Regions from separate parts of the Brucella anthropi ATCC 49188 genome, predicted to be linked through region 1. Evidence: predicted binding sites of a transcription regulator. Region 1 holds the regulator's gene; each other region holds the start of a gene.

Region 1 (7,891 bases):
GGCCCACGCATGTAAAGCGGCTTCGGCGCATCGCCCGGCTGGCGCAAGCTTGCCAGACGCGCATAGATGCCGATTTTCGCGGTTGGCTCTATCGGGCCCAACTCGAAACGGCCACCAAGCACGTCATTGATCGCAGCGGCTGCAGAACCTGCAAGAACAGTATTTTCCGCTTGAGAAACAGCAAGAGCCTCCGCTTCCTCTCGCGACAGAACCAGCGGCTTCGCGCCCGGCAACCCTTTTGCATCGAATGATTGCGCATAAATCTCGCCACGATGCGCGTCGAGGAGAACCAGAATTGGCTTTTCCGGGGACAGTATCTGTGTTTCCGCAGCCAACGCTTCGAACGCCGTTATGCCGATGGCAGGAACGTCGAGCGCCAATGCAAAGCCACGTGCTGCCGAGACACCGATACGAACGCCGGTAAACGATCCCGGTCCGATATTGACCGCTACCCGATCCATATCGCGGAGCGACAGTTTCGCCTCAGTCACAGCACGTTCGATATAGTCCATCAATACTTCCGCATGTCCCTTGCCGATGTTTTCGCTCACATCGGCAAGCACGACATCGCCGTCGGCATTGTAGACGGCAACGGAACACCACGAAGCGGCAGTATCAAGCGCAAGTATCTTCATGCGCAACCGGGTAAATCAGATTTTACCTCGCGACAAGCCAAGTCTTGTCCAAAGGCTGGATCAGTTTCGTTTTTTAGCCCTTCTCGCGGAACAAAACTTGGCGATATACGTTTGAAAACCGGGTGCGGCAACGTTTTTGCTTTGTCCTGACGGCGACAAGGCCCATTCAGCAATCGAGCCTTACAATGATCTGGCGGGTTCATTTGCGTTTGGAACACCCACCCGTGACCATAAGCGACATCTCCCAGCCGCTCCAAGCCGGATCGAACAACAGGATATGAGGATAAAATGTCCAAGAAGTCGATGCATGCAACCCGCAACGATCTTCCTTCCAATACGAAGACGACAATGATCGCGCTGCTCAACGAAAATCTAGCCGCGACAATCGATCTTGCCCTCATCACCAAGCAGGCACACTGGAACCTCAAGGGACCGCAGTTCATCGCCGTTCATGAAATGCTCGATGGCTTCCGCGCCGATCTCGATGAACATGTCGACACGATTGCGGAGCGTGCCGTGCAGATCGGCGGAACGGCCTATGGCACCACGCAGGTCGTGGCCAAGGAAAGCAAGCTCAAGCCTTATCCAACCGACATCTATGCCGTTCACGATCATCTGCTTGCACTGATCGAGCGTTATGGCGACGTTGCCAATCTTGTGCGCAAGTCGATCAAGGATGCAGATGATGCAGGTGACGACGATACGGCGGATATTTTTACCGCCGCTTCCCGTGGTCTCGACAAGGCATTGTGGTTCCTTGAGGCCCACGTTCAGGAAAAGAACTGACCTCACAGATGCAATGAAAAGGCCGGGAATTCCCGGCCTTTTCTATTCGCGATAATCAGTTGGCCCATTCGCCGCTGCGCATCACTGGCTCTCGGGTTCCATCCGCATTGATGCCATCGACGTCGATCTGGCCGGAGCCAATCATCCAGTCGATATGGATGAGACTCGAATTGCCACCCTGCGCCTTAATCTGTTCCGGTGTCAGTTTTGCGCCGTCGATAAAGCACTTGGAATAGCACTGGCCAAGCGCGATGTGGCTTGCGGCATTTTCATCGAACAACGTGTTGTAGAACAAAAGCCCGCTCTGCGAGATCGGCGAGGAATGCGGCACCAGTGCCACCTCACCCAGATGACGGGCACCTTCATCCGTATCCAGCACCTTGTTGAGCACTTCTTCACCGCGGCTTGCCTTCGCCTCGACAATTCGTCCACCTTCAAAACGAACCGCGATATCCTCGATCAATGTGCCCTGATGCGACAGAGGCTTGGTGCTCGTCACATAGCCCTCGACCCGTAGTGCATGAGGTGTGGTGAACACTTCTTCCGTCGGAATGTTCGGATTGCAGGTAATCCCATTCTTCGCCGTAGACGCGCCGCCGTGCCATTCATGACCGTCGGCAAGTCCGACCGTCAGATCGGTGTTCGGACCTTTGAAATGCAGGGCGCTATAAGCCTTGCCGTTCAGGAAGCGGGTGCGGGTGCGAAGCGCTGCATTGTGTGCCGCCCATGCGCCGACCGGATCGTCGACATCGACGCGCGAAGCCGCGAAGATCGCATCGGCCAGCTTGCGGGTCGCGATGTCCGCCGGTTCGTTCGGAAACATAAGCTTCGCCCATGCCGGATTGGGATAGGAGACAATGTTCCAGTTGATATCGAAACCGGCAATCTTTTCGAGAGCCGGCTGATAAGCTTTCGAGTTGGCCCGGTTGGCGCGTGAAACCTTGGCCGGGTCCTGGCTGGAGAGGAGCATCGGATTATCAGCTGCAATGGCCAAACGGGCAGCGCCATTCGAATAGGCCTTCGCCATTCCCTGATAGAGCCAGCTTGCCGCACGATCGAAACTCGCGTCGGATGCGTTCTCGTAACGCGCAAGCGCCAATTCGTCATCCGCGAAGAATGGCGTTACCAGTCCGGCTCCAGCCTTGTAAGCATGCTTGGCGATAAGGCGAACCAGCGGCAAGGCCACGACCGGTGCGGTAATGACGAGATCCTGCCCCTCGCGCAATTGCAGACCAACGCGAACGGCGACTTCCGCGAGACGTTCGAGTTTCACCGGATCGATGACTGGGTTCAGCTGTTCATGAGCCATGGGTGGAAGACCTTTTTGGATATGGAATCACCGACAGTTTATCAGACGGCATAATTTCACCACCTTTTTTCCTGCCTTTGCAGTATAGTAATTCTGCAGTCAGTTGCAGGAGAAAGCAGACAGTAATGAATAAGAAAATGCTTATTTTGCTGGGCGTTATCGGCCTTCTGGCGGGCTGCGTGACCATGACACCTGAACAACGTCGTGCGGCCGACGAACAGACCTGCCGCAGCTATGGCTTCAAGGCCAAAACTGACGCTTTCGCCAACTGTCTCATGCGACTGGACCTCGATCGCAGAGCTGACCGGCGTGCCTGGCAGAATCAGGTCGATTTCTACGACACTCCGATGGTGATCTATCGCCCGATCTATCGCTGAAACTTTCGCCGAAAAGCGACGACAATCAGCCAGAAAAATCAAAACGCCGGTAAGGTAGAACCAGACCGGCGTTGCAGATTATCTGATTGTAAAATCGCCTCTTATAGCGGTGCTTCTGGACGGTCCTGGGACAGAAGAAGCGCGCCAATGGCGTCAGCCTGCTTCTGGCTTGCCGGAGCATAGCCAAGCGATGTCGGCTGCGGGGCTGTCGTATCGAATTGCGGCTGGTAGGAAGCCACCTGCATATGCTGTTCCTGCTGAGGTGCAGCCACACCGCGATGGCGTGCCAGTCGTTCGCCACGGGCCTGCGGACCAGCACCAGTGCTCTGTTCCACACTTTGAGCCTTTGCCGCTTCCGCGAGTGCCACCTGAACGGTCGGTTCCGTTCCCGGAACTGGACCGGTCTGCGGCAGGGTCACGTCATAAGACGGATCCTGCGGAACGGAAGGCGATTGCGGCGAATAGGCCATAGCCAGATTGTATGGCTCCTGCGGAACCGGATTTTGCAGCGAACCGTCGCGATTGCGCTTCTCGTAGAAGGAATTTCCACCGGCTACGAGCACGTAATGCATATTGTTGTAAGGGAACTTCAGACCCGCCGTGTGGAAGAACATGGCGTTCTTGAGCTTCGGATGACGCTCACCCTTCAGAACCGCGTCGGCAGCGGCCTGAACATCAGGCAGCGCCTTGGAATTCATCTGGCGGGTAAGCACACCGGGCGCAAACTGGTTCTTCTGACCGACGACACCGCAAATCGTATCCGGATAACGTCCCGACGCGAGACGGTTCATGACGACCGTACCAACAGCCAGAAGACCGTCGGAACTCGAACGATTGGATTCGAAGAACATCGCACGTTCAAGGCAATTCTTGTCCCGTGCGGTGTAGGTGTAGGTCTTCACGCCATTGACGGATTTGACGTGGCTTGCCGCCGTCTTTTCCGAATTGGCTTTTCCCGAGGTTCCGGTTGTCGTGCAACCGGTCACCACGAAAGGCGCAATCACCAGCCCGATAAGAGCGGGCAATTTCCACTTCGCGGCGCGCGTCAATGGCTCAGTCTCATGTTAGGACCCTTAACTGATCCAGTCATCCATTCAGGCGAACACATCTGGAACGATGTGCGCGAACGTCTGACTGCGGTGCAAGTCAAAGAGGACGAAGATCAAAATCACACGTCCTACAGTCGCTCAATCGAATTCAAGGTTTTGGAATTTTTAGGCCAAAAAAAGGCGGCGGGTCAAATCCCAACAATGCTGGAGACCGCTGAAAAGTCCTAAAACAATTCCGAATCGAGATTGCGAATGTGCCTACAAGCCCTTTAAATATATTAATAATTCCTTAACGAGAATTAGCGATTCAGGTAAGATATTGATTTAACGAGATTCAAAGTCTCGCAATACACGCCATATCGCTGCCTTAATTCGCTTTTGCTTGTACTTTTTTTGCATACACATTCGTGGTGTTTCAAATCTTCTGCAGAATTTCTGCTTCCAGGCCGGTTCCATTGCTCTTTGTCAACTTTGACAACAGATTTGTAACATCGCGTGAGATCATACTTTTGAGACCCGTTTCGGGTTGTTGCAATGCGAATCGGGCGAGCACGATCCGCACCTTGCAAAGCTGGGTCTTAAACAAAAAACGACCCGCCACGGATACCGTGGTGGGTCGGACAAGTTCAGTTCCTGACGCCGAGATGACCGCAGCGGTCACCCGAAAGAATAACCCGCACCCCGAACGGTGCGGATCGGATCGAGCGCACGACCGACATTGATCGCCTTGCGCAGCCGTCCGACATGGACGTCCACCGTGCGGTCGTCGACATAGATGTCCGGTCCCCAAACGCCATCCAGAAGCTGGCTACGTGAGAAGACACGACCGGGCGACATCATGAAATATTCGAGCAGGCGGAATTCCGTTGGTCCGAGACGAACTTCCTTTTCCTTGCGATAGACACGATGCTGTTGGCGGTCGAGAACCAGGTCGCCCACTTTCAGCACGTGCGAAAGAATGCTCGGATTCGACCGGCGCAACATCGCCTTGACGCGCGCCAGCAGTTCCGGCGTCGAAAATGGCTTCACGACATAGTCGTCCGCACCGACGCTCAGGCCGCGAACACGTTCGCTTTCCTCGCCACGTGCCGTCAGCATGATGATGGGCAGGCGTTCGGTTTCCGGCCATTGGCGCAAGCGACGGCAAAGCTCAATGCCCGATACGCCCGGCAACATCCAGTCCAGAATGAGCAGATCCGGTACGTTCTCGCGCAAGGCGATCTCGGCTTCGTCGCCGCGCAGCATTGTATCGACCTGGTAGCCCTCTGCCTCAAGATTATAGCGAAGAAGAACGCTCAGCGCCTCTTCGTCTTCTACCACAGCGATTTTGGGTGCCTGTGACATCCAGTATTTCCCTATCCAAATTCGGCGGGCGGTGGATACAATCCCCCCAATCGACCGCGTGCCGCCGCGCTATTCACTCATTCTCAACCGCCAGACCGTGGTCCGGTCGGCTGCAGTTCAGGGTTTACGCGCCTCATCCACGACAATACCGTGGCTCAGGTCTTCCTTGGGTCGTTCGGCCGGCATTTGCAGGCCGGTCACGATGTAGTAGACGGTCTCCGCAATATTGGTCGCGTGATCGCCGATACGCTCGATATTCTTTGCGCAGAACAGAAGATGCGTGCAGGCGGAAATATTGCGCGGGTCTTCCATCATGTAGGTCAGCAGCTCGCGGAACAGTGACGTGTACATGGCATCAATCTCGTCGTCGCGGTCGCGAACGACATTGATCTGCTGCACCGAGCGCGACGCATAGGCGTCGAGAACATCCTTGAGCTGGGTCAGCGCCAGCTCGGCGAGTGTTTCGAGCCCGCGATAAAGCTTTACCGGCTGGCGTGATTCCGAAACGGCGGCAACGCGCTTGGCAATGTTCTTGCCCAGATCGCCCACGCGTTCCAGATCGGCAGAAATGCGGATCGAGCCAATGATCTCGCGCAGGTCCACAGCCATGGGCTGACGCTTGGCGATAATCATCACAGCCTTGTCGTCAATCTCGCGCTCGCTGGCATCGAGAATGAGATCGTCGGAGATGACGCGCTGTGCGAGCGCATTGTCCGCATTGACGATAGCGGCGACCGACTGCTCGACCATACGTTCCGCATGTCCGCCCATTTCGGCGATCTTATGGGAGAGAAACTTCAATTCCTCGTCGTAGGAGCGAACGGTATGCTGAGACGGCATAGTAGACCTCGTAATATAAATTGCGGGGAAGCCGCACTGTCTATCTGTTGAAGCGCAGTTCCGGATCAGCCGAAGCGTCCGGTAATGTAGTCCTGCGTGCGCTTTTCGGTCGGCGCGGTGAACATGGTTTCCGTGTCACCCACTTCGACCAGATTGCCGAGGTGGAACATGGCGGTGCGCTGCGAAACACGCGCGGCCTGCTGCATGGAGTGCGTGACGATCACGATCGTATAGTTCTGGCGCAGTTCGTCGATCAGCTCTTCCACCTTCGCGGTCGCAATCGGGTCGAGCGCCGAGCACGGTTCGTCCATGAGAATGACTTCCGGGCTCACCGCAATCGCGCGTGCGATGCAAAGACGTTGCTGCTGGCCGCCCGAAAGACCGGTGCCCGCATCGTGCAGACGATCCTTCACTTCCTCGAACAAGCTCGCCTTCTGCAAGCTCGTCACGACGATTTCTTCAAGATCGGCCTTGGTGCGGGCGAGACCGTGAATGCGTGGGCCGTAGGCGACATTTTCATAAATCGACTTCGGAAACGGATTCGGCTTCTGGAACACCATGCCGACGCGGGCGCGCAGTTCGACGACATCGATCTTCGGATCGTAGATGTCTTCATTGTCGAGCGTGATCTTGCCACCGACCTTACAGCCTTCGATCGTATCGTTCATGCGGTTAAGCGAACGCAGGAAGGTAGACTTGCCGCAACCCGAAGGGCCGATCAGCGCCGTGACCATCTTTTCCTGGATTTCCAGATCGACGTCAAACAGCGCCTGCTTCTCGCCATAAAATACGCAAACCTTGTCGCCGCGCATCTTTATGGAATTGGCGTTGGCGTTCATCTTTTCTCCTACGGCTTTCTCGAGAGATCGTTCAGTCATCAGGTTCATAGCTTTCGACTCCCGTTTACCAGCGGCGCTCGAAGCGGCGGCGCAGAATGATTGCTGCAATATTCATCACGGCAAGGAACAGAAGCAGGACGATGATAGCGCCTGACGTGCGTTCCACAAAGGCGCGTTCTGCTTCATTCGCCCACATGTAGATTTGTACAGGCAATGCCGTCGCTGGATCCATTGGCGTGGACGGCACGTCGGCGACGAAAGCCACCATGCCGATGAGAAGAAGCGGTGCGGTTTCACCAAGCGCATGGGCAAGGCCGATGATCGTTCCCGTCAGGATGCCGGGTGCGGCAAGCGGCAGGACGTGGTGGAACACCATCTGTGTTTTCGATGCACCAAGACCGAGGGCCGCAGCGCGGATCGACGGCGGCACCGCGCGAAGGGCGGCGCGGGTCGCGATGATGATGGTGGGAAGCGTCATCAGCGTCAGCACCAGACCACCGACCAGTGACGCCGAACGCGGCAGGCCGAAGAAATTGATGAAGACAGCAAGCCCGAGCAGACCGAACACGATGGACGGAACCGCTGCCAGGTTGTTGATGTTCACCTCGATCATGTCGGTGAAACGGTTCTTCTTGGCGAACTCTTCCAGATAGATTGAAGCGGCGACGCCGATAGGCAGCGACAGACCGAGAACGATCAGCATCATGTAGAG
Region 2 (7,891 bases), on a different replicon from region 1:
AACAAGACGAGCGAAACTGCTCCAAACGTCCGTGAGACGGGGAATTCGATGTGCCGGGTGATTGCTTTGTGATGATTGCGGCAGAAGAGAAGGCCTGCCGCCGCGCCGGCGGCGATCGCCGCCACCTGGCCGAGTGCGCCCGCCACAAGCACGATGATCAGCACCGCGCCGAGAGCGATCGTGGCCCGTTCGCGGTCCGGGCAGAGGTTCCTTGCCATGCCCCAGACGGCCTGTGCCACGATGGCAACAGCAACGATCTTGAGACCGGTAATAACGCCGCCGCCGACCGGGCCGCCAAATGCCGCAGCGCCATAGGCGAAGAGAACAAGTAGGAGCGCCGACGGCAGGGTAAAGGCTGCCCAGGCCGCAAGTGCACCGAGCGGACCGCCGCGTAAGAGTCCCAGGGCAAAACCGACTTGGCTCGATGCCGGGCCGGGCAGGAACTGGCTGAGCGCCACGAGATCGGCATAGCCTTGCTCGTCGATCCATTTGCGCCGCGACACCAGTTCGTCGCGAAAGTACCCAAGATGCGCAATCGGCCCGCCGAAGGAGGTGAAACCGAGCTTGAGAAAGGTTGTGAAGACCTCCCCGGCCGAGCCTCTGACGGCGCTGCTTTCATCGTGGCTCGTTGTTGTATCCGTCATCGTTTCATTGCCTCTCCGGTAAATTCACGGACGCGCTCCTTGGCCAAGGCGAGACCTTCGCGCCCTTTGTCGGTAATGGAATAGAGCTTGCGCACCGTGCGGCCGTCGCGCTCCTCGCGCGAGGTTAGGTAGCCGTCCCGCGTCATCTTGTGCAGCAGCGGATAGAGCGTACCGGCAGACAGGCGGTAGCCGTGGCTTGCCAGTTCATCGATCATCCACTGTCCGTAGATCTCATGCTCGGCTGCGTGATGAAGCACGTGCAGACGCACGAGGCCGGAGAGGAGATCATGGTGCTCCATCTTCAGCGAATGCCTTTTCCCAAGCGCATCGTTTTCCGATTGGCTCCCTGTCATGCCACCTGCCTTCTTGATTCGCGGAATGATCGGTTCATACTATCCGTTTACGATAGCGAAAATCGATTGCAGGGAAAAGACAAAGATATGGAACTCATCCTGATCGGCCTTGTGGCGCTGCTGACCGCCGGTGTAACGCTCTTCTCCGGTTTCGGTCTTGGGACGATCCTGATGCCGGTCTTCGCGCTGTTCTTCCCGGTGCCCTTGGCGATCGCGGCGACCGCGGTCGTGCATTTCGCCAACAACATCTTCAAGTTCGGGTTGATGGCCAGGCAAGCCGATTGGCGGGTCGTGGCACGGTTCGGGGTGCCGGCCGCCCTCGCTGCCATCGTTGGAGCAAGTCTTCTCACCTGGTTCGACAGGATGCCGGCTCTCGCGAGCTACATGCTCGGTGGATCGGCCTATGAAATCACTGTCGTCAAGGCGGTCATCGGTGTGCTGATTGTCGCCTTCGCCCTGCTGGAACTATGGCCGCGCTTTCAGGCGCTTGCATTTCCGCCGCGCTGGTTGCCACGCGTGCTGTCAGGGTTCTTCGGCGGCCTGTCCGGCAATCAGGGGGCGTTACGTTCTGCCTTCCTCTTGAAGGCGGGCCTTACGAAGGAGGCTTTCGTCGCCACTGGTGTCGTCGCGGCGGTGATAGTCGATGCGGTACGGCTGGTCACTTACGGGACGAGTATCATGGCGGATAACCTTGCCCGATCGCAGGAAATGCTCATGCCGGTAGTCATCGGCACGATCTGCGCGTTCGCCGGTTCGTTCGTAGGCAAGCGTGTCCTGCAGAAGATCACGTTGCGGACCGTGCAGCTTATCGTGGCTGTGGCCATGTTGGTGATTGGGGCCGGACTTGTGTCGGGTCTGATCTAAAAACACCAGCATACTCGCGCGGGACGCGGGCAATGGATTGATCGGCGTCAAGGCGACCGGCGCTTTGGTCCGCACGAGATCACGGTGGTCAAAGCCGTGGTCAGACTCGAAAGCTTCATATAGCTGTCATCGAACAGCTATATCGAATTCCGATATCGGTATCCGAGGGAGATGAGATGCGGGACGGTATTTATCGTGTGCTTTTTCTTTCACGCCGCAATTCCGCGCGCAGTGTGATGGCACAGGCAATCTTGAACAAGATTGGCAAGGGCAGGTTCGAAGCCGTCAGCGCCGCTGTCGATCCCGCACCCGCAATCGAACCTGTTGTTCTGGATTTGCTGCGGAGCGCGGAGTATCCGGTGGAGGACATGAAGCCTCAGCACTTTGAAGCATTCGGAGCGTCTGGGGCGACGGAGCTCGATTTCGTCTTTACGCTGAGTGACACCGCTGCAGGCGAGCCTCTCCCCGAATGGCCCGGTCTTCCGGTCACGGCCCACTGGCGCTGCCCGGACCCGACCCTGGTCAAGGGTGAGGCGTGGGAGCGCAAGCGGGCGTTCACGGAGGTTCTTGCAGGACTGGAGCGTCGGCTGGGCATCTTCATCAATCTGCCGTTCGCCTCGCTGGACCGCATGAGCCTGCAGAACCGGATCCAAGATATCGGTGAAGCACGAGAGCCCTAGGCTCAGCAATCGGCCCTCACCTGAGGGCACAGCGTTGCATCGGCTCTAAGTGCTTCGACTAACACCCAGTCGGCGCATTTCCCGATAGACTGTCGACCGCCCAAGGCCGAGCTGCTTTGCCGCTTCGGCGGGAGATATGCTGGCTGCGATCAGTTTCATCGCCGCATCGACCTTTTTCATGTCGAGCGGCTGGCGCCCCGGCTTCTTTCCTTTCGCTCGCGCGGCGGCGATGCCGTCCTTTGTGCGCTCCGAGATCAACCTGCGCTCGAAATGGGCGATGGCGCCGAAGACATGGAAGATCAGCTCGCCGGCAGCCGAGGAGGTGTCGATCTTTTCCTCGAGGCTGAGAAGGTCGATCTTGCGCTCCCGCAGCATCTTCACGGTTTCCAGCAATTCCGCCAATGACCGTCCGAGCCGGTCGAGCCGCACGACCGCGAGCGTGTCGCCAGCACGGGCATAGGCAAGCAGTTCGGCCAGGCCCGGCCGGTCCATGTTCTTTCCGGATTGGACGTCGCTGAAAACCTTTATGGCACCGGCCTGCTCAAGGCGCATTGCCTGGCCGGCGACATCCTGATCACCAGTCGAGACGCGCGCATAACCGAGAATTGCCCCCATATTCATGTCTCCGAAACGTCCGTTCTGTGGACAACCGAAGCTGCGTGTGTCGGAATACTGTGATTCCGTCCACAGAATATGTCTCTTTATTCCGAACTGTCCATGAATTTTCGAGTCCTTTTAGGGACGGCGGAAGGAGCACCATGCGCAAGCACGAACTGCTGAACGAAGCCGAGCGGGAACAGTTGCTGGGTTTTCCGACGAGCCGAGACGATCTTGCCCGACTTTACACCTTCGAACCGCACGACCTCGACCTGATCCGGCTTCGCCGAGAGAATCGCAACCGTCTCGGTGTTGCTGTTCAACTTGCGCTGTTTCGCCATCCCGGCATGACATTGGCACAAATTCTTCAACGCAGCGCCGGGCTTTCCGAAGAACTCGTGTCCTTCATTGCCGAGCAGCTCGACCTGCCGGAAACTGCCTTCGCCGCATATGCCGTCCGCGACCAGACAATGACCGATCATGCCCGCGAGCTCGCCTCGGCACTCGGCCTTCGAGGCGCAAGCCGGACCGATATCCCCTTCATGATCGAGGCGGCCGCCAAAGCTGCCTGGGGAACGGACAAGGGTGTCGTGATCGCCGCCGGTATCATTGACGCGCTGCGCCAGGCCAAGATTCTTCTGCCTGCTACCTCGACCATAGAGCGCGCTGGCATTGCCGGCCGGGCGCGTGCCAGAAAACAGGCGGCTCATGCGCTCCTGTCCGGTCTTCGGCCGGCTCAACTGGACGCGCTCGATGCGCTTCTGGCTGCAGATTCGACCGGCGCTATGCCGCTCACCTGGCTCAAGACGATCCCGGTGGCTGCAAAGCCCGATCACGTTCGAGGCATTCTCGATCGTCTGGGCGTGGTGCGGAGGATCGGCATCCCGCCGAAATTAAGCGCCGCCATCCACCCCGCCCGCTACCGGCAGTTCGTGCGTGAGGGGCGCGTGTCCCCCGCCTATATGATCGAGCGTTACACGACGTCGCGCCGGCGGGCGACGCTCGTTGCATTTCTGATCGACCTCGAAGAGCGGCTTACCGACGCGGCCATCGAAATGGCAGACAAGCTGATCGGCGGTGCGTTCAGCCGTGCCCAGAACAAGCAGGCCCGCCGCTATGGGGCGACCGCGAAAGACGTCGCCCGGCTGATGCGACTGTTTCGCGGTACGATCGACGCTCTTGCCGGTGCTATCGACAACCACTCGGACCCGGTCGAGGCAATTGACGAAACTGTCGGCTGGATCAATCTGCTCAAAGCCAGACATGAGATTGCCGAGCTCGCCGAAACTGCCGATGTCGATCCCCTCACGGTGGCCGTGGACCGCTATGCGACATTGCGGAAGTTTGCTCCGGCGCTGATCGAAGTTCTCGAATTCAAGGCCAACCGAGGAAGCACGCGAACGATAGCCGGCGTTCAAAAGCTTCGCGAACTCAACAGGTCGGGCAGGCGCGATGTGCCGCCGGATGCGCCGATGCCGTTCAAGGAGGAATGGCGGAAGCTGGTGATCGAGCCGGATGGCAAGATCAATCGTCGGCTCTACGAAACGGCTATGCTGGCGCACTTGCGCAACAAGTTACGTTCCGGGGACGTCTGGGTTGAGCGGTCGTCAGCCTATCGCCGCTTCGACAGTTACCTTCTGCCGGAACCGGCCGCCGCTCCAATCGTCGCCGAACTCGGATTGCCGACCGCCGCCGACACATGGCTCGAAAAGCGCGGCCGGGAACTGGACTGGCGGCTGAAGAAATTCGCGCAGCGCCTCAAACGCAACCAGCTTGAAGGCGTCCGCTTTGCCGAAGATCGGTTGCAGGTCTCACCCGTCAAGACCGCAGTTCCCGACGAAGCCGAAGCACTCGCCGATCGCCTGGACGCAATGATGCCGCGCATCCGCATCACCGAACTGCTGCATGAAGTGGCGCGCGAGACCGGATTCATGGCGGCCTTCACCAATCTGCGCACCGGCGAAAACTGTCCGAACGAGAGCGCGCTGCTGGCCGCAATTCTGGCCGATGCGACCAATCTCGGGCTCTCCCGCATGGCGGCCGCCAGCCACGGCGTCACCCGAGACCAGCTCATCTGGACACAAGACGCCTACATTCGTGAGGATACCTACCGGGAAGCGCTCGCTACCATCATCAATGCTCAACACCGCCTGCCTATCGCTTGGGTCTGGGGTGACGGAACCACGTCAAGTTCTGACGGGCAGTTCTTTCGTGGCGGCAAACGTGGCACGGCAGGAGGAGACATCAACGCCCGCTACGGCGTCGATCCGGGCTTCAGCTTCTACACCCACGTCTCCAATCAACACGGCCCTTTCCACATCAAGGTTCTCTCGGCGGCGACGCACGAGGCGCCCTATGTGCTCGACGGGCTACTTCACCACGGCACCAATCTCTCGATTGCGGAGCATTATACCGACACTGGCGGCGCGACCGATCATGTGTTCGCGCTCTGCGCCATGCTTGGGTTCCGTTTCTGCCCGCGGCTACGCGACTTCCCGGATCGCCGACTGATCCCGATCGAGCATCCCGCGGGCTATCCCGAAATCGCGCCGCTCCTCGGCAAACGCATCCGCACCGATGTCATCCGCGAACATTGGGATGACGTGATGCGTCTGGTCGCTTCGCTCAAGACCGGCCATGTCGCGCCATCGGTGATGTTGCGGAAGCTCTCGGCCTATGAGCGTCAGAACAAGCTGGACATAGCGCTTCAGGAGATCGGCAAAATCGAGCGAACCCTGTTCATGCTCGACTGGCTGGAAAGTCCGGGGCTGCGACGTAGATGCCACGCCGGTCTCAACAAGGGCGAGCAGCGCCATGCCCTCGCGCAAGCGATCTACACCTTCCGACAGGGACGCATCATCGACCGCAGTCACGAGGCCCAACAGTACCGGGCCTCCGGCTTGAACCTCGTCATTGCGGCGATCGTCTATTGGAATTCCACCTATATGCGTGACGCCATTGAGCATCTGCGCTCGCAGGGGGAAGCTGTTTCCGACAATCTCCTGGCTCATACCTCCCCGGTCGGGTGGGAGCACATCGCCTTTTCCGGTGACTTCCTCTGGGATCGCGCCGCAAAGACGACCGGCCGGAAACCGCTCAACTTATCTACAAAACAGCGAGTGGCGTGACCGCGTTCCACCTTAACGTTGTTTAGCGGGAAACCAACGCTATGCCCTCTTATATGTGACGAAGATGCCACGATAAGCCAGCATGTCTTCAACCATGCGAAAGCTTAGCGGAAAGCGGAAATACAACCACACCGCCTCTGCAATAATCTCAGATGGATAACGATGGCGGCGGTAAAGCGAAGAACGAGGTTCGGTCATCACCCGTTATCGCAACTGATGTTTACACTTAGGTTAAGGTAACAGTGCCCGCTGCCGTTATTCACGGTTTTTCTCTACCCAAATCATAAAGCCGATCAAGGCGAGTAGCGCCACCACTATCGTTCCGATAAACCACCAGCTCATTCTTTCTCCTCCTGAAAACATAACTCTTATTGCGCGAGAAAGTTCACGCAGCACGGATAAATAGAAACTCCCGATCAGTAGTGCACACTGACCGGTCCTATTCACCGCAATCGAGTCACGATTCCATCAGCATTGAACGGATTAAAAGGTATCACCTGATCAGAAAATATTGCCCTACACTAGGGGGTATGTAGCTAATGCCCTCGCCTGCTGTCCCAGAAATGCACCGATAGGACTCAAACAAGCGCCATGAGGATTGTCGACCGTACTCAGAAATAGCCCCTCCACTGCTTCCGCGTGAAGGGGCTCGTCATGGACATTGATGAAACTACCTACGGTAGGCTAAGCCGCTCCAAATTCGGCCTTCGTCTCGGTGACGACCACCATGCACTGCTCCGATATAGGCGGCCACTGCGGCAACTAAGGCTGAAGCAGCCAAAAGGAAGGCGCTCAGAATGCCAGCTATTTTGGTCTTCTCAGCAGTCTCCAATGCTTGTGCTTTTGCTTCCTCAAGCGCCTTGCTGGCTTGTTCTTTTGCCTCATCAATCTGCTTTCGCGCTTCATCGAGCTTCCTCTGCGCTTCCGTTCTCACGGTCTGGACCCGCTCGATTGTCTGATTGACGCGATTTTGGGCGTCGGTCTCACTCATTCCCGTTTGAGCCGTAACCTGACGGACGAGCCAAGCTTTATCTTCGTCGGTTATCTGGCCTGTCGAGAGCAGGTTGGAGAAAATGCTGCCTGCCTGTCGGGTGAAATCAGCAGCATTTTGACCCTCCCCACTAGAAGCGGGTGCTCTATCATTTCGCAGCAACGTATCTGTAAAATAGTCGACGGGATTGACCTTCAATCCCTGGGGAAGCATTTGCTCAATGGAGGGTGCTGCTGCTTGCCCAGTGCCTTGGATAATGCCGCGAGCCGCACTGCCAGCCCCAGATATTAGTCCTCCGGCCAATTGGCCAGCTCCTTGCGCCGTTCCTCCAATGACGGTTCCCCTGAGGTCGCATCCCTTCTCTGATCGAGACCTGTAAAGTCAACGACATCGCTCGCCTTACCTTTCTCAAGGCTAGACTAACCACTATCATAAGGGGCATTCCCAAAGTCGACGACCTGTTTCCATGGAACGTCAAGCAAGGACAGCTGCGCTCAGCACCGAACGCTTACTGTGATCGCACGTAGATCGGTTCAAATGTGAAGGTCAAGATCGAGCGATATGATTTTCTGGCAACCACTCTCCTGTGAATTAAAACACCGCGGGAAGCGCTGATGGTCCCTCTTTAAAAAAC
Region 3 (7,891 bases), 1.4 Mb from region 1:
GAGCCGAAATTGCCCTGCCCGTCGACAAGCGGATCGCGCATGGAGAAATCCTGCGCCATACGCACGAGAGCGTCATAAATAGAAGCGTCGCCATGCGGGTGATACTTACCCATGACCTCACCGACCACACCCGCCGACTTACGGTACGGGCGGTTATAGGCGAGGTTCATCTCGTTCATGGCGTGGAGAATGCGGCGATGCACGGGCTTCAGGCCGTCGCGCACATCGGGCAGCGCACGGCTCACGATAACGCTCATCGCGTAATCGAGATAGGAGCGCTGCATCTCCTCGATAATGGAAATCGGTTCGATACCGCTAGGGCCGCCGTTTGGGCCACCATTCATATCGTCGGAACCGGGTGGAGGCGTTTGATCTGACACTATTCAGATTTCTTTCTCAACAGAATCGATAAAGTCACTTTATAACGGAAACCAGCAAAAAACGCCAATTTCACGACCGTTTCGGCGGGCTATTTCCGTCTGTCAATTCAATGACTTAAAAGATATTCACATAAAGATTGAGCAACGATGTTGCCCGGACGGGCGCTTTGCGTCGACCATGTGCCGTCGATCGTCTACAATCCATGTATCCGATTGAGCATAACATACCAACAAGAAGGGCGCGTGCAGTATGGGGTTCTACGATACGGTTTTCAGCGCGTTCGTCACCCTGCTTGTTACAATCGATCCGCCCGGACTGGCGCCATTGTTTCTGGCGCTCACGCCGGGCATGGAGCGGCACCACCGCGGACAGGTGGCGCTTCGCGCCTCCATCATCGGTTTTATCGTGATGGCGCTCTTTGCCATTGCGGGCGCGCAGATACTCGGCATGTTCGGCATTACCATCGGTGCGTTCCGCGTTGCCGGTGGCCTGTTGCTGTTCTGGATCGCATTTGAGATGATTTTCGAGAAGCGGACAGAGCGCAAGGAAAAGAGCGCCGAGGTTGCCATCACCAAGGACCATATCCGCAATATTGCCGCTTTCCCGCTTGCCATTCCGCTGATTGCCGGTCCGGGCGCAATTTCGGCAATCGTGCTGACCTCGGACTCATTCCATGGCGTCGGGCCGCGTTTGGCCCTTCTTGGCGTCATCTTCGTCTGCCTGCTGATTACCTATCTCGTGCTGCTGCTGGCCGAGCGCGTCGACCGGTTTCTGGGCGAAACCGGTCGTTCCATCCTGACCCGCCTTCTCGGCGTCATTCTGGCAGCGCTTGCCGTTCAGTTCGTTGCAGATGGCATCAAGACACTCATCACCGGTTAAGCCGATTTCTGTGCCTTCTTGCCAATCATGGCGTGACGCAGCTTGGACGAGAACCAGTCGATCACGGCAACAGCGATCAGGATCATGATGATCAGGAAGGAAACGTCCTGAAGGTTCAGAACCTTGATCTGTTCCGCCAGATGCGCGCCGATGCCACCTGCCCCAACAATACCGATGATCGTTGCCGAACGGGTGTTTGACTCGAAGAAGTAAAGCACCTGACTGCCGATCAGTGGCAAAACCTGTGGCAGCACGCCGAAGCGATAACCGTGCAGCTTGCCGCCACCCGACGAGACCACGCCTTCGACCGGCTTCTTGTCGGCCCCTTCAATGGCTTCCGAGAACAGCTTGCCGAATGCGCCGAAATCCGAGCAGGCGATGGCGAGGATACCGGCAAACGGCCCAAGCCCCACAACCGACACCCAGATCAGCGCCCAGATCAGCGTATCGACGCCGCGAATGGTATCGAGGAAGCGGCGGATGCCGAAATGCAGGAAGACATTCGGAATGATGTTCTTCGCCGCCAGAAAACCGAATGGAAAAGCGAGGATCGCTGCCAGCAATGTGCCGAGATAGGCGATTGCCAGCGTTTCCATCATCGACCAGAGATAAAGGCTGAAACGACCGCCGGATGATGGCGGCATCATCATCAAGGCGAAATCGCCGAGGCGACCGAGGCCGTTTAGAATGCGCAGCAGCGAAAAATCGAGCCAGTAGAAGGCGAACCAGACCGAAGCGATAAGCGCTACGGTTAAAATCGCCAGATTGCGCCATGTGCGCCCATTGCCGAACAGATCGGCATATTCGGCTCTGAGTTCCTTTTCGTGCGCATGCGCTTCGCGGGAGAGACTTTGTGCAATGTCGGTCATAATTCTCTCCTCAACCAATACGGCCAAGCAGTGCGTGACGCACGCGCTGGGTGACAAGATCGATCACGACGATCGTCACGATGATCAGAAGCAGAATGGCGCTGACATCGCTGTAATAGAACTGGCGGATCGAGGTAAGCAGTTCCTGCCCGATGCCGCCTGCCCCCACAAAACCCATGACGGAAGCGCCGCGCACGTTGATTTCAAAGCGCAGCAGGCCATAGGAAGCAAAATTTGCGGCCACTTGCGGCAGCACGGCAAAGCGAATGACCTGCAAGCCGGAGCCGCCCGATGCGCGAATACCTTCTACCGGGCGCATATCGATATTCTCGACGACTTCGGAGAACAGCTTGCCCAGTGCTCCTGTCGTATGAAGCATCAGTGCCAGCACACCGGCCATCGGCCCAAGACCGAAGGCGATAACGAACAGCAGCGCGAAGACGATTTCTGGAACCGTACGCAACAATTCCAGCCCGCGACGAACGATGAAGCGAACCGTCGAATTGGGAGCCATGTTGGATGATGCTGCGAAGGAAGCGGCGAAAGCGACGACTGCACCGATCAATGTCGCCAGATAGGCGATCAACAGCGTCTCAAACAGCATCTTGAGCCAGCCGCCGAGGTTCCAGTACCAGGCAGCGAGGTCGCCCCAGAAATTGGCGATGGTCAGATCCGGCAGAATGCGACCGAGATAGCTTGTAAAGCGAAAGAGATTTTCGACCAGTGTGCCCGGCCGAACATCGGCAACGACGGAGGCAGCAATGGCGACAACGACAAGCGCGAGGAGCAGCGCGATACCGTAGAGACGCCGTTTGCCGACTTCTCTGCGATAATCGGCAAGCAGGCCTTTTGCACCGTTGCCGTCGAGTGAGGATACCGTCATGCGAGATTCCTTTAATCAAGCATGATCTTGTCCGAAAACCGGTTCCCACTTTTCGGGATCATGCTCTAAAAAATGCCCGGAACGGGTTAGGTTCCGGGCACTTCAATTGTTCTGCGGATTAAGACTTGCGAGCCTTGTCGTTGAACTTGAGCATCTCGATGATTGGTTCGAAATCCTTAGCTTCGGTGGCTACGAATTCCTGATCCTTGCCGTCGGAAAGGGCGTCAAAGCCAGCCTTGTCCTTGGTTGGCATGTCGAGGAAAGCCTGCTTGATGTCTGCCTTCAACTGGTCTGGCAGCGTGCTGAGAACGGCGAACGGGCCTTCTGGAAGGAAGTCCGACTTGAAGATGACGCGGAAATCGTCCTTCGTCATTGCCTTGCCGTTGGCGTCTTTCAGAACGCCGCGGCTGACCATACGGGTCAGGTTGGAATCGTTTTCCGAGTTCCAGGAGTTGGCAGCGGCGTCAGCGGTGCCCTGCGCAAGAGCAAGAACTGCATTTTCATGGCTGCCAGCAAAGAAGTTCTTACCGAAGAACGTATCGACGCTATAGCCTTCGCGGTTGAGGAAGAAGCGCGGAGCATTGTTGCCCGACGTGGAGTTCGGATCAACGAGAGCAATGGTCTTGCCCTTCAGGTCATCCATTTTCTGGTAGGGGCTGTCGGCGCGAACATAAACGACAGAGTAGTAGCCGTTGACGCCGGTGTCATGACGCTGGTTGACGAGCGGAGTGGTTTCAACGCCGGTCATGACGGCGCGGGCATAAGAAGCCGGGCCATAGAATGCGATCTGGATGTTACCGGCGCGCTGGCCTTCGATGACGGCGGCGTAGTCGTTGGCGACGCGCAGCGTGACCTTGGTGCCAAGTTCCTTGCCGAGATATGCAGCCAGAGGTGCATAACGGTCGGAAGTGGTCGAGGCGTTTTCAGCCGGGATAACGCCCAGAACGATTTCCGGATAATCCTTGCTCCAGTCAGCAGCCTGAGCGGTGGAGGCCATCATTGGCATGGTCAGCGTTGCGGTAAGCGCAGCCGCCGCCAGAAAGTTTCTACGGTTAAGCATAGGTATCTCCTGTTAATCCTGAGTTTGGAGCGTGTTTTTTCCGGAGCTTTATGCGCTCAGGCGGAAAGCTGGCGCAGAACGGCTTCAGCCGACTGCGGAACTGGCATTGGCATTGTTTCAGCCTGTTCATCGGCGTCGATGACGTCAGCGGCTTCCATGCCGTAAAGGTCACGTGATGCCATATCTGTCAGCATCGACGGTGTGCCACGGAATACGATCTTGCCAGCAGACATGCCGACGAGGCGGTCGCAATAGCTGCGCGCAATATCGAGCGAGTGCAGATTGCAGAGGACCGTAATGCCATATTCGCGATTGATGCGGCGCAGGGCGTCCATGACGCTGCGGGTATTGCGCGGATCGAGCGACGCAATAGGCTCATCGGCAAGAATAATGCGTGGCTGCTGCACGAGCGCGCGGGCAATCGCCACGCGCTGCTGCTGGCCACCCGAAAGTTCATCGGCGCGGTGCGCCGCAAGATGCGCAATATCGAACTGCTGCAGAGCGGAAAGCGCGATCAGGCGTTCTTCGTCGCTCCAGATACGCAGGAGCGACTTGGGCGTCGAAACATAATTGAGACGCCCCATCAGAACATTGGTCAGAACATCCAGACGATCAACCAGATTGAAATGCTGGAAAATCATCGCACATTGCGCGCGCCAGTCACGCAATCCCGAGCCTTTAAGGCCCGTAACATCACGACCATCCCAGTGAATTGTTCCCTCGGACGGCTCGACAAGGCGATTGATCATACGCAGAAGCGTCGACTTTCCCGCGCCCGAGCGCCCGATAATTCCCACAAACGTGCCCGGCTCGATTTCGAGGTCCACGCCCGAAACCGCCACCTTGTCATTATAGCGGCGCGTTATGTTGTTCAGTTGAAGCATGAATTCGTCTCCATTCATGCTCACTTTGAATTGCTTCCATGACACTGCAATGAAAGCATAATGACGTTTGTGTAAATTTACACGCCGCTATAGAGATTTCACCTAAGCAATTGTTTTAACAGTTATTTCCTTCAAATGATGAAGGAAGGTCTCTGTGGATGCATTGACATCACCTGAATTGTCTATTGTGACAACATCTCCGGCATCGTCATCGAAGCTCACTTCACGCGCAAGTCGCGCGGTGATTTCTTCCCGGCTTTCACGACCACGCGACGCAAGCCGTTCTGCCAGAACGTCCGGTCGGGCTGTTATCACGACCACAGAACGTGATTTGTAGAGCCTGCGAATATCGCCAAGCACTCGCCGTGAAACGTTGGCGATCACCACCGTACCGTCGGCGATTTCATCCTCCAGTGATTTTGGCAATCCATAGCTCAGGCCATGCGCCTGCCAGTGCAGAGCGAAGGCTCCCTCGCCTGCAGCTGTTGCAAAAGATGCTTCATCCAGACTGTCATGATCTTCCGTGCCCGGCATTTGCGGGCGGGTGATGATGCGGCGCACAAAATGAAAACGCGTGTCGCCCGCAAGAGCCACACGCGCTGCATCCATGATCGTATCCTTGCCGGCCCCGCTGGGGCCGACGACGGCGACGAAACAGCCTTTCGGCATATCGGATTGCATCTGCATCAAAGCACCCGTTCGCCTTCGCGCCAGACCGTACGGACAACCGGGATTGCACCTTTCGGGCGCACGCGAACGAGATCGGCGCGCTTGCCGATGGCGATTTCGCCGCGATCATCCATGGCCATGGCGTCGGCAGGATTCTTGGTCACGAGGCGGACAGCCTGTGGCAGCGCAATCGGACGTTCACCCGAAGCAAGGCCGAAAGCCGACTGAATGAGGCTGAACGGAATATAGTCCGAAGACAGGATGTCGAGGCTGCCATTGTCCACGAGATCACGCGCGGCGATATTGCCGGAATGCGAGCCACCGCGAACGATGTTCGGCGCGCCCATCAGGATCGAGAGGCCCGCACCTTTCGAAGCATTGGCCGCTTCCATCGTGGTCGGAAACTCGGCAATCCGCACGCCATGGTCGAGCGATTCATCGACATGCGCACTGGTCGCATCGTCATGGCTGGCCAGAACGATGCCACGTGTCGCAGCCATTTCGGCAATGGCGCGGCGATGATTGGCCGAATAGGCGTCCGAATCCGCCATACGCTTCTCACAATGCACCCGGAACTCCTCATCCGTGAGCTTCATCTTGCGCATGTAATAAGTGCGATAGGTCTCAAGATCAACGAATTGACGCTGTCCCGGCGCATGATCCATCAGCGAAGCGAGTTTGACGCGGTCATCGCCCGCAAAAAGCTCGAACGTTTCGAGACAATCTGCCGAAGATACTTCGCAGCGCAGATGCAAAAAGTGGTCTGCACGCAGGCGATTTTCGCGAACACCGCTTTCAATGGCATCCGCAAGCATCCGCATATCCTTACCAACGAAGTCGCGGTCATAGTCGGAGCCGACACGCATCGCATCGAAAACCGTCGTGATGCCCGATGCTGCTACCTGCGCATCATGGGCCTGAACCGCAGCGTCGACATTCCAGCGCACTTTCGGACGCGGCGCGTAATGGCTTTCCAGCTGGTCGGTGTGCAATTCGATGAGGCCCGGAATGACATAATCGCCATCCATGTCATCGCCGCCATTGGCATAGCCCTGATTGATGGCTGCAATTTTGCCGTCACGGATCAGGATAGAACCGGAAACAATCTCGTCAGCGAGCACGATCTGCGCATTTTTCAGAACGATTTCATTAGCCATTGGATAGCTCTTTCATGACCGCATTTGTGTTGGCGGCCGTTTCATATTTTGAGAGGAAAGCTTCGATATCGAGCGCGCGGAAATCATCGAGCGCTTCACGCAGACGATCATGGCTCCAGTCCCACCAGGCCAGCCGATCCAGACGATTGCCGGTCGCAGCATCGAAACGTTCGCGAATGAGACGCGCAGGCACACCACCCACGATCGTATAGGGTGCCACGTCCTTGCTCACCACTGCTCCGGCCCCAACAACCGCACCATTGCCAACCGTCACACCCGGCAAGATGGTGGAGCCATGGCCGAGCCATGTGTCGTGACCGATTTTCACCGCATTGCCACGACGCCACTCGAAAAACTCCGTCTCATCCTTTTCCTCCGGCCAGTAATCACCGGCACGGTAGGTGAAATGATGCAGCGTCGGGCGCCATGTCGGATGGTTGGTGGCGTTGATACGCACATGGCTGGCGATATTGGAAAACTTGCCAATTTCCGCGCACCATATTTCGCAATCGACGCCGAGATAGGAATAGTCATCGAGCATAGTTTCCGAAACGCGGCTGCGCTCGCCTATCTCTGTGTAGCGACCGAGTGTGCAACCGCTGACGATGGCGGTTTTATGCACCAGCGGTTCTACCGATAGCTTGGTCATGCGGCGGCCCTCGGAGAGAAAGCTGTCACGTCGATAATCCGGTCCGCAACCTCCGTACGCACATCTTCATCGTGGAAGATGCCTAGCATGGCGACGCCCTGCTCCTTCTTGGTCTTAATGAGATCAACCACGACCGCACGGTTCTTGGCATCAAGCGAGGCGGTCGGCTCATCGAGCAGCAGTACCGGATGATCCGTGATGAAACCGCGCGCGATGTTCACGCGCTGCTGTTCGCCGCCGGAGAAGGTTGCAGGCGGCAAGGCCCAAAGCCTTTCTGGCAGGTTGAGCTGTGACAGAAGCTCGCGAGCGCGGTTCAGCGCAACTTCGCGATCGACGCCACGCGCAACCAGAGGCTCGGCAACCACATCGATTGCCGCGACGCGCGGCAGTGTGCGCAGAAACTGGCTGACATAGCCAATCGTATCGCGCCGCACCGCCAGCACTTCGCGCGGATCGGCTG

The links. The regulator PhoB, encoded in region 1, activates phosphate uptake and scavenging genes when phosphate is short. The targets are predictions, from matches to a motif close to TGTCATNNANCTGTCAT.
Positions count from the first base shown of each region.
Region 2: OANT_RS24105 (arsenate reductase/protein-tyrosine-phosphatase family protein) is a predicted target of PhoB. The motif match lies at 1,975-1,991, and genes of this name have one in related genera.
Region 3: phnC (phosphonate ABC transporter ATP-binding protein) is a predicted target of PhoB. The motif match lies at 5,006-5,022, and genes of this name have one in related genera.

Region 1 covers NC_009667.1:791,079-798,969, forward strand. The annotation lists gene tsaB (tRNA (adenosine(37)-N6)-threonylcarbamoyltransferase complex dimerization subunit type 1 TsaB) at 1-635, opposite strand, end outside; gene dps (DNA starvation/stationary phase protection protein Dps) at 924-1,421, shown strand; gene OANT_RS03935 (aminopeptidase) at 1,477-2,730, opposite strand; gene OANT_RS03940 (hypothetical protein) at 2,856-3,107, shown strand; gene OANT_RS03945 (cell wall hydrolase) at 3,209-4,156, opposite strand; gene phoB (phosphate regulon transcriptional regulator PhoB) at 4,814-5,500, opposite strand; gene phoU (phosphate signaling complex protein PhoU) at 5,618-6,340, opposite strand; gene pstB (phosphate ABC transporter ATP-binding protein PstB) at 6,406-7,179, opposite strand; gene pstA (phosphate ABC transporter permease PstA) at 7,244-7,891, opposite strand, start outside.
Region 2 covers NC_009670.1:43,226-51,116, forward strand. The annotation lists gene chrA (chromate efflux transporter) at 1-644, opposite strand, end outside; gene OANT_RS24095 (PadR family transcriptional regulator) at 641-943, opposite strand; gene OANT_RS24100 (sulfite exporter TauE/SafE family protein) at 1,085-1,861, shown strand; gene OANT_RS24105 (arsenate reductase/protein-tyrosine-phosphatase family protein) at 2,038-2,541, shown strand; gene OANT_RS24110 (recombinase family protein) at 2,587-3,156, opposite strand; gene OANT_RS24115 (Tn3 family transposase) at 3,300-6,266, shown strand; partial or broken gene OANT_RS26820 (IS6 family transposase) at 6,315-6,464, opposite strand; gene OANT_RS24120 (ATP synthase subunit B family protein) at 6,937-7,560, opposite strand.
Region 3 covers NC_009667.1:2,295,871-2,303,761, forward strand. The annotation lists gene gyrA (DNA gyrase subunit A) at 1-344, opposite strand, end outside; gene OANT_RS11330 (MarC family protein) at 631-1,260, shown strand; gene phnE (phosphonate ABC transporter, permease protein PhnE) at 1,257-2,129, opposite strand; gene phnE (phosphonate ABC transporter, permease protein PhnE) at 2,140-3,012, opposite strand; gene phnD (phosphonate ABC transporter substrate-binding protein) at 3,131-4,072, opposite strand; gene phnC (phosphonate ABC transporter ATP-binding protein) at 4,129-4,956, opposite strand; gene phnN (phosphonate metabolism protein/1,5-bisphosphokinase (PRPP-forming) PhnN) at 5,059-5,637, opposite strand; gene OANT_RS11360 (alpha-D-ribose 1-methylphosphonate 5-triphosphate diphosphatase) at 5,643-6,782, opposite strand; gene OANT_RS11365 (DapH/DapD/GlmU-related protein) at 6,775-7,431, opposite strand; gene phnL (phosphonate C-P lyase system protein PhnL) at 7,428-7,891, opposite strand, start outside.